4 regions of the Nonomuraea sp. NPDC005692 genome follow, and region 3 is predicted to be linked to each of the others. Evidence: riboswitches for the same ligand, from Rfam matches in the RefSeq annotation. Region 3 holds a riboswitch; each other region holds the start of a gene.
The links. Region 3 has a riboswitch for cyclic di-AMP ahead of ABZ459_RS32445 (hypothetical protein). Riboswitches for the same ligand answer to the same signal wherever they lie in the genome.
Positions count from the first base shown of each region.

Region 1: it holds a riboswitch for cyclic di-AMP, as region 3 does, so the genes downstream of both, ABZ459_RS35045 (CHAP domain-containing protein) here and ABZ459_RS32445 (hypothetical protein) in region 3, are expected to answer to the same signal.
Region 2: it holds a riboswitch for cyclic di-AMP, as region 3 does, so the genes downstream of both, ABZ459_RS36850 (hypothetical protein) here and ABZ459_RS32445 (hypothetical protein) in region 3, are expected to answer to the same signal.
Region 4: it holds a riboswitch for cyclic di-AMP, as region 3 does, so the genes downstream of both, ABZ459_RS22465 (C40 family peptidase) here and ABZ459_RS32445 (hypothetical protein) in region 3, are expected to answer to the same signal.

Region 1 is NZ_JBEXYU010000022.1:163,415-165,606, forward strand. It holds gene ABZ459_RS35040 (luciferase family protein) at 20-367, shown strand; cyclic di-AMP (ydaO/yuaA leader) riboswitch at 629-767, shown strand; gene ABZ459_RS35045 (CHAP domain-containing protein) at 781-1,494, shown strand; gene ABZ459_RS35050 (TetR/AcrR family transcriptional regulator) at 1,547-2,095, opposite strand.
Region 2 is NZ_JBEXYU010000025.1:14,074-16,265, forward strand. It holds gene galT (galactose-1-phosphate uridylyltransferase) at 1-982, shown strand, start outside; cyclic di-AMP (ydaO/yuaA leader) riboswitch at 1,051-1,189, shown strand; gene ABZ459_RS36850 (hypothetical protein) at 1,195-2,160, shown strand; gene sigJ (RNA polymerase sigma factor SigJ) at 2,175-2,192, opposite strand, start outside.
Region 3 is NZ_JBEXYU010000019.1:148,188-150,379, reverse strand. It holds gene ABZ459_RS32455 (MDR family MFS transporter) at 1-51, shown strand, start outside; gene ABZ459_RS32450 (DUF5302 domain-containing protein) at 99-299, shown strand; cyclic di-AMP (ydaO/yuaA leader) riboswitch at 465-599, shown strand; partial or broken gene ABZ459_RS32445 (hypothetical protein) at 883-1,251, shown strand; gene ABZ459_RS32440 (alpha/beta hydrolase) at 1,537-2,192, shown strand, end outside.
Region 4 is NZ_JBEXYU010000010.1:146,603-148,794, forward strand. It holds gene ABZ459_RS22460 (3-isopropylmalate dehydrogenase) at 85-1,131, opposite strand; cyclic di-AMP (ydaO/yuaA leader) riboswitch at 1,231-1,391, shown strand; gene ABZ459_RS22465 (C40 family peptidase) at 1,422-1,985, shown strand; gene ABZ459_RS22470 (NAD(P)-dependent alcohol dehydrogenase) at 1,969-2,192, opposite strand, start outside.

The DNA of each region.
Region 1 (2,192 bases), on a different contig from region 3:
CGTGGCTCAGCATTGGAGCGTGGCAGGAATCTCCGCCTGGCGGCGGACGCCCACGCGACGCGGGCCCTACGTGGTCCGCGCGGTCGCGGAGTTACGGTCCTGGCCGTCGCTGAACGTCAGCGGCACCGGTCAGCAGGTCGCCTTCGCCGTACACGGAACCGAGATCCTGCGCCTGGCCGGCCGGGACGAGATCCACGTACGGCTCACCGCCCCCGCCATCGGCCGCCTGGAGCCGTACCTGCGGGAGTGCGACCAGGTCCATGCCTGCCGCGACCGCGCCTGGGTCGCCGTGCAGGTCGACGCGGAGCCCGATCTGGAATTGTTGCTGGCCCTCACGAGCGTGGCGATAAAGGCGCACGTGGCGTGAACCGATTCGGTGCGTAGCGTTTCTCCCACGCACCGTCGAATTCAATGCCGCCATTTGCCTGGGAATTACTCGCCGGGTAGCTTGGTTGTACACAGCCAAACGGGGAGTCGTCCCAGGTAGGGATGGCATTGCCTGGGAATTACCCAAGCTCGACCCGTGTTGTACAGAGTCGATGCGGACATCTCCGCATCCGGGCGTCGCACATATACCTTCAGGCCCTTTCCCGGGCCCGGGAAGACGATGCGTCAGCCCTTTCGCCTGACCAAGAGACCGCTGAATCCGCCTGTGCGCGGAACCGGGGACCCATGTGTCCAATGGGGTGAATCGGCGCCGTGGTGCCGTAGGGCAGCTTCCCGCCCGAACCCGTCAGCTAACCCGGCAAGCGGCACGGAAGCGCAAGGAGTAACACCCTCATGGCCAAGCACCGTCTTCACCGTGCCTACAAGCTCGACCTCGCCAAGATCGCCCTCGGCGCGACCGCCGTCGCCGGCGTGCTCGGCACGCACGCGGCAGTGAACGCCGACACCACCACCGCCCACACCGCCACCCAGACCGCCAAGGTCGCCGGCGTGGCCGCCCAGCCGCACGTCGCGCAGAACCGCGCCGCCGACGAGAGCGCCAAGGGCAAGGTCAACGTCACCGCCGCCCAGGTGCTGGCGACGGCCCGCGCCCAGGTCGGCACCTCCGAGGACGCCAACGGCGGCGGCACCAAGTTCCAGAAGTGGTACGCCGACTCGCAGCGCGCCGCCGAGACCGCCGCGCGTGACGGCGGCAACCGCGCCATGTACCTGAACGCCCCCTGGTGCTCGATGTTCGTCTCCTGGGTCGGCGAGCAGACCGGCGCCCGCCCGCAGGTCGGCTGGGACGCCTACACCGTGAGCCACGCCAAGTGGTTCGCCGCCAACGACCGCTGGGGCACCGAGGCCAAGCCGGGCGCCGTCGTCTTCTTCTCCTGGAGCGGCAGCAAGAGCCTGAACGACATCCAGCACGTCGGCTTCGTCGTCAAGGACAACGGCGACGGCACGATCTCCACGATCGAGGGCAACACCGGCAACGGCAAGGTCGAGCAGCGTGTCCGCCCGACCTCCCAGGTCGTCGGCTACGGCTACCCGTCGTACGCCGCCTGATCCTGCGACGCGAAAGAGCGCACTCCCTGCGGGGGGTGCGCTCTTTTCGCGTTCAGGGCCGCCGGTGCCGGTGGACCAGGGTCGTCGCGGCCTGCCCGGCCGAGCGGGCCGCGCCCGGCTGCTGCGAGATCATCGCGGTCACCGTGGCGCCGTCGATCAGGGTGAGCAACTGCTCGGCGAGCAGGCCGGGATCGCCCGCTCCGGCCTCCTCGGCGAGCGAGCGCAGGTAGGCGCGCAGGCGCTCCTTGTGCTCGCGCACCGCGGTACGGACGTCCGCCGAACCGGCGCCCAGCTCGGCGAAGGCGTTGGCGAACCCGCAGCCGCGGAAGTCGTCCTCGGTGAACCAGCGTTCCAGCCACGCGAAGACCGCCGGGATGCGGTCGCCGGCGTCGGCCACGTACGCGGTGAGCGAGGTCATCCAGCGTTCGTCGCGCCGCCGCAGGTAGGCCACGACCAGCGCCTCCTTCGACGGGAAGCACTGGTAGAGGCGTTTCAGCGAGACGCCGGAGGCGGCCCGGATCTCGTCCATGCCGACCGCCTGCACCCCGCGGCGGTAGAAGAGGTCGCCCGCGGCGTCCAGCAACCGCTGTTCGTGATCCATGACACCCCTCCAGGTGCTTGCCGCGGAGAACGATCGTTCTCTACGCTATCGCACAACCCGGGAGAACGACCGTTCTCTCGATCGGAGAGGACATCTC
Region 2 (2,192 bases), on a different contig from region 3:
GCGGCCGCTCGACCCGCGGCCGGTGGCCTCCGAGCTGCGCTACGACCCGCTGACCGAGGAGTGGATCGCGATCGCCGGCCACCGGCAGACGCGGACGTTCCTGCCGCCGGCCGACGAGTGCCCGTTGTGCCCGTCGTCCGACACGCGGGCGTCGGAGATCCCGGCCCACGACTATGACGTGGTGGTGTTCGAGAACCGCTTCCCCTCTTTCTCCGGAAATTTTGGGACTTATGGGGATGTCGGCGGCCTGAGTGAGGTGCGACCGGGTGTCGGGCGGTGTGAGGTGGTCTGTTTCACCTCCGACCACTCCTCCTCCTTCTCCAGGCTCTCCAACGCCCAGGTCAGGCTGGTCATGGAGGCGTGGGCCGACCGGACGGCCGAGCTGTCCGGCATCGAGGGCGTCGAGCAGGTGTTCTGCTTCGAGAACAGGGGTGAGGAGATCGGCATCACGCTCCCCCACCCGCACGGGCAGATCTACGCCTACCCCTACGTGACCCCGCGCACCAAGCTCCAGCTCGGGGCCGCCTCGCGGCACACGGGCGGCAACCTGTTCGCCGACGTGCTGGCCGCCGAGCGGGCCGCCGGCACCCGGGTGGTGGCCGCCAACGAGCTCTGGACGGCGTTCGTGCCGGCCGCCGCGCGCTGGCCGTTCGAGGTGCACGTGTATCCGCACCGGCAGGTGCCCGACCTGGCGGCGCTGTCGGAGGAGGAGCGGGCCGCGTTCGCACCGCTGTACACCTCGGTGCTGCGCGCGCTCGACGCGCTGTTCGGGGTGGCGATGCCGTACATCTCGGCCTGGCACCAGGCGCCGGTGCGGTACGGCCGCGAGCTGGCCTACCTGCACCTGGAGCTGTTCAGCATCAGGCGGGCGCCAGGGAAGCTGAAGTACCTGGCGGGCTCGGAGTCGGCCATGGGCGCCTTCGTCAACGACGTGCTGCCGGAGGAGGCGGCACGCATGTTGCGATCACGGATTGATCACTAATTGGTTTCTCATTAAAGTCGCATGACTCGTGATCTACCACTAATATCCCGTTAGACATCGGCCATAACGGCCGTTGTACGCCTAATCCCGGGCGTGTTGCCCGGGAGCCGGGGACCCATCGCATCCGGGGTGAATCCGCGCAAGTGGTAGGGACTGCTCCCGTGCCCGAACCCGTCAGCTAACCCGGCCGGCAGAGGGAGAGGAACAACCACGTGGCGGCTTCGTCCCCCGCGAGTCTTGCCGTCGGTCTCATCACCGCCACCGCCCTGCTCGTCCATCCGGCCGCCGCGTCAGCCGCCGTCTCGGCCGCGCCCAAGCCGTCGGAGGCGCAGCTGCGGGCCCAGCTCAAGCAGCTCAACCGCAAGGTCGACAAGCTGATCGAGACGTACAACCTCAAGCGCGTCGAGCTGGCCAAGGCGCAGCAGGCCGCCACCGCGGCCCAGCAGCGGCTCACCGCCGCCGAGCAGGCGGTGGCCACGGCCGAGCAGCGGGTCGCCGAGATCGCCCGGCTGCGCTACCAGAACGGCGACACCTCCCTGCCGGCGTTCATGATGACCCCGGACGGCGGCGGCGCGGCCGTGCTCGAACAGCTCACCGCCGAGCAGCAGGCGGTCGTCGACAGCGTGGCCAAGGCCCGCGACGACCAGAAGAAGGCCGCCACGGCCGCCGCCGCGCTCGCGACGGAGCTCAAGACGGGCACGGCGGAGGTGGCCGAGCAGCGCGACGACGCCCAGGACGTCATCGACGACATCAAGAAGAAGCTCCAGGACCTTGTCCCGTTCGGGCCGGGCAAGAAGTCCGACGGGAGCTGGGCGCCCGAGCTGCCGTCCGGCTCGGACAACATCACGCCGCGCACCCAGCTGATGCGGGCGCAGGTGCGGAAGAACTTCTCGCTGCCGTACGAGGTGGGCTGCTTCCGGTCCGGCTCCAGCGGCGAGCACCCGCTCGGCCGGGCCTGCGACTTCATGATGAGCACGGGCGGCACCATGCCGAGCGCCGTCAACAACGCCCTCGGCGACCGCCTGGCCGACTGGGCGCTGAAGAACAAGGCCAAGCTGGGCGTCAAGTACGTGATCTGGAAGCAGCGCATCAACCAGGGCTCGGGCTGGCGCTCGATGTCCGACCGCGGCAGCATCACCGAGAACCACTACGACCACGTGCACATCTCGATGAACTAGCCGCGTCCGGCGGCTCAGCGGACGCCGGTGAG
Region 3 (2,192 bases):
GAGCGGGCGCCCGCCGCGGAAAGCAGAGTGGAGGCCGGTTTCGCGTCGTAAGCGACGTCGTGCGAAGCTGTGGATGTCCCCAGAACCAGGAGGTCCTCATGGCGGAAACACCGGAGCCGGAAGTCAGCGAGACTCCCGAGGACGAGATGAAGCGCAAGTTCCGCGAGGCGTTGGAACGCAAGCGCGGGCAGCAGGCCGACTCGGCCGCGGGTGGCAGGGGCGTGGACCCGTCGAAGATCCACGGGGCGCACGGTCCGGCAGCGAGTAAAAGATCCTTCAGGCGCAAGAGCGGCGGCTGAAAGGCCCGATTTCGCAGGGGGTACGGCATGCCGTGCCCCCTTTCTCTTTACCTCGATAGGTAGATCTTTACCCGGTTCATGACGATTCGTTTGTATTTGTCCGAATCTCTGGGTACCGTCTTAACCAATTACCAGCTGGTGGCGTAGTCCCTACCAGGAGAGGGACGACAGCTGGCGCCGAATCCCGACATGTCGGGAACCGGGGACCCATCTCATTGGGGTGAATCCGGCCATGTGCCGGTAGGGCATCTCCACGCCCGAACCCGTCAGCTAACCCGGTAGGCGAGATGGAGAGGACTTCACGCATGTACCACCTCGTCGTACCCCCGGACAGTGTAGTGACGACCGCCTGCTGAGCGGTCTCTTCCCTGACTTCCCCCACGCGCCGCGTAACCACCTTTTCGGCGCTCTGCCCGGTTACGCACCGTAGTCACGCGCGTTCCCCCTGTCCCCTCGCGAAGGACTTCACTGCTTCATGTCTCGATTTGGCCTGCGCTCTCTCGCTCTGCTGTCCGTGTCCGCCCTGGGCGCGCTGACGATCTCCGCCACCGGCGCCCACGCCGACACCGGCGACGACCAGAAGATCCTGCTCAAGGGTTCCACCAAGGCCTCCTACTTCTGGGACGACTCCTCCGGCCGCGCCGGCGACACCGGTCTCCCGGCCAGCGGCAAGCCCATGCAGAAGGGCCTGGCCGCCAGCCCGAGCTGGCCCCTCATGACCGAGGGTTACGTGACCTTCAACGGCAAGAAGATGCCGTTCTTCGTGGGCGACCGCGGCCCCGGCGAGCCCTCCAACCGTGGCGTCATGCTCGACCTCGACGCCAAGACCTTCGCCGAGCTGACCGGCGGCACGTTCAACCCCGACACGCTCGGCGTGGACGGCAACGGCGGCCGCGGCCACATCAAGATCGACTACGTCATCACCAAGTGGGGCGAGGGCAAGGGCAAGAAGAACTACCCCGTGGCCTTCTCCAGCGGCGCGTGGGGCAGGTACGACGCCAACCCGGCCGAGCCCCCCAAGGTGCTGGCCGAAAAGCCCGCCGACGACGCGGCCGGTTCCGCCGGCGGCCAGGTCGGCAAGACCGTCGCGATGGGCGGCACCGTCATGGCCGGCGTGCTGGTGCTGGCCGGCGGCGGCGTGGTGCTCGGCGGCGAGCGCCTGCGCAAGCTGCTCAACGACTGATCTCCGAACAAACCGCTCTTTACGCCTCGCGACCAGAATGACATTCTGGTCGCTGTGATCCAGCGCGCAGCCGCCAACGGCATCGAGATCGCCTACGAGAGCTTCGGCTCACCCGCGGGCCGGCCCCTGCTGCTCATCATGGGACTCGGCGCCCAGCTCATCCACTGGGACGACGAGTTCTGTGAACTCCTGGCCGAGCAGGGCCACCACGTCGTCAGGTTCGACAACCGCGACGCGGGCCTGTCCACCCATCTCCACGACGAGGGCGTCCCCGCATGGGGTGCGCCCTCGCCGTACGTGCTGGACGACCTGGCCGACGACAGCGCCGGGCTCATGGACGTCCTGGGCCTGCCCGCCGCGCACGTCGTCGGCGCCTCGATGGGCGGGATGATCGCCCAGGCGCTGGCCATCCGGCACCCCGCCCGCGTGCTGAGCCTGACCTCGATCATGTCCACGCCCGGTCCGCAGGCGGCCCCGCCGACCGAGGCGGCCGCCGCGGTGCTCTTCGCCAAGCCCGCGACCGACCGCGAGACGGTCGTCGCCGGCGCGCTGACGACCTGGGCCGTGCTCGGGTCCCCCGGCTGGGAGCTGGACCGCGAACGCGTCACCAGACTGGCCGGGCTGGCCTTCGACCGCTGCCACGACCCGGCCGGCACGGCCCGCCAGCTCGCCGCCATCATGGCCTCCGGCGACCGCACGTCCGCGCTGGG
Region 4 (2,192 bases), on a different contig from region 3:
TTGGGGGTGGTTCGATCCGGTGAACGCAAAAAGCGCCTGGCAGTCCTCGTCCGGACCGCCAGGCGCGTGCGGGGCTAGGCGGTCCTAGCCGGCTACTCGCGCGGCGATGTCGTCGCCGATCTCGCTGGTCGTGCGGCCGGCGCGGCCGGTCACCCGCTCGGCGATGTCGGCGGCCACGGCCTGCTCGACCTTGGCGGCCTCGGCGTGCAGGCCGAGGTGGTCGAGGAGCATGCCGACGGACAGGATGGTGGCGGTCGGGTCGGCCTTGCCCTGACCGGCGATGTCGGGCGCGCTGCCGTGCACCGGCTCGAACATGCTCGGCGAGGTGCGCTCGGGGTTGATGTTGCCGCTGGCCGCCAGGCCGATGCCGCCGGTGATCGCGGCGCCGAGGTCGGTGATGATGTCGCCGAACAGGTTGTCGGTGACGATCACGTCGAAGCGCTCGGGCTGGGTGACGAAGAACATCGAGGCCGCGTCGATGTGGCTGTAGTCGGTGGTGACGTCGGGGAACTCGGCGGCCACGCGGTTGACCGTGCGCTGCCAGAGGTCGCCGGCGTAGGTGAGCACGTTCGTCTTGTGGACGAGCGTGAGCTTCTTGCGGGGCCGCGACTGAGCCTTCTGGAAGGCGTAACGCACGACGCGCTCGACGCCGTGGGCGGTGTTCAGCGACTCCTGGGTGGCGATCTCGTGCGGCGTGCCGCGGCGCATGACGCCGCCGGTGCCCGCGTAGAGGCCCTCGGTGCCCTCGCGGACGACGACCATGTCGATGTGCTCGGCCGAGGCGCCGGCCAGCGCGGTCTCGACGCCGGGGAACAGCTTGACCGGCCGCAGGTTGACGTAGTGGTCGAACTCGAACCGGAGCTTGAGCAGCAGGTCGCGCTCCAGGATGCCGGGCGGCACGCTGGGGTCGCCCACGGCGCCGAGCAGGATCGCGTCATAGCCGCGCAGCTCTTCGAGCACCGCGTCGGGCAGTGTCTCGCCCGTGCGGTGGTAGCGGGCTGCGCCCAGGTCGTAGTGGGTGGGCTCGATCTTCGTGCCCACGGCCTCCAGGACCTTGAGCCCTTCGGCTACGACCTCGGCGCCGATGCCATCCCCGGGGATGACGGCCAGGCGGATGTTACGCGACTCCATGGGCGGTACCTTACCGGCTCGTCTCGGCTGACGAACACATCATCTCAACAACCGGACAATCCGTTTTGGGGGGATTGCGACCTTTTGACCGTTTCGTTAGAGTCCGACGAGCCTAATCCACGCAGCCGCTGCGTGGAGCCGGGGACCCACCTTTCCCCCCGGGGCGAATCGGCCGCGCCTCCCCCCGAGGAGCACCGCCGTAGGGCTACTTCCAGGCCCGAGCCCGTCAGCTAACCCGGTCGGCCACGTGGAAGGACAGTCCCCTGTCTAGCATCGCCATCTTTTTGGCGGTGGCAGCGGGCGCCGCAGGTCTCGCGCCTGCCGCCCCCGCGGCTCCCGCCGCTCCGGCCGCCCCCGCCCCCTCCGTCACCCTCACCGGCCCCCAGGTGAAACAGGTCCAGGAACGGCACGTGCCGAAACCGGCCTGGAAGGTCGCCCTCGAATACGCCATGGACAAGCGCGGCACCCCGTACGTGTGGGGTGGCGCCAGCGAACGGGGCTACGACTGCTCGGGCCTCATGCTCCGGGCCTACGAAGACGCCGGCATCGAGCTCCCCAGAACCGCCGCGGAGCAGTACGGCGCCTTCTCCAGGAAGATCGCCTGGAAGGACCTCGAACCAGGCGACCTGGTGTTCTTCAGCGGCCTGGGCCACGTCGGCATGATCTCCAAGCCCGGCTATATGGTCCACTCCCCCCACACCGGCGACGTGGTGAAGGAGGAACGCCTGTCGCAGTGGCGCAGGCAGGCCTTCGTCGGCGCGGTACGCCCCGACCCCAAGGGCGTCAAGCGCTGGGCCGACTACAAGCAGCTCCAGAAGGCCCCCGCCCCCGCCATGCTCACCGCGACCCTGTGACGACGACCTTCCCCGGGGCGTGCCCCTCCTCCTGGTAGCGGACGGCCGCCGGGAGCTCGCCGAACGGGAAGGTCCTGTCGATGACCGGGGTGACCGCGCCCTGCTCGATCAGCCTGGTCAACGTCAGCAGGTTCGCCCTGTTGCTCCCGCAGCGGACCACGTCCGCCCTGACGATCCGCTGCGGGACGAAGGGCCCCGACGCGAGCG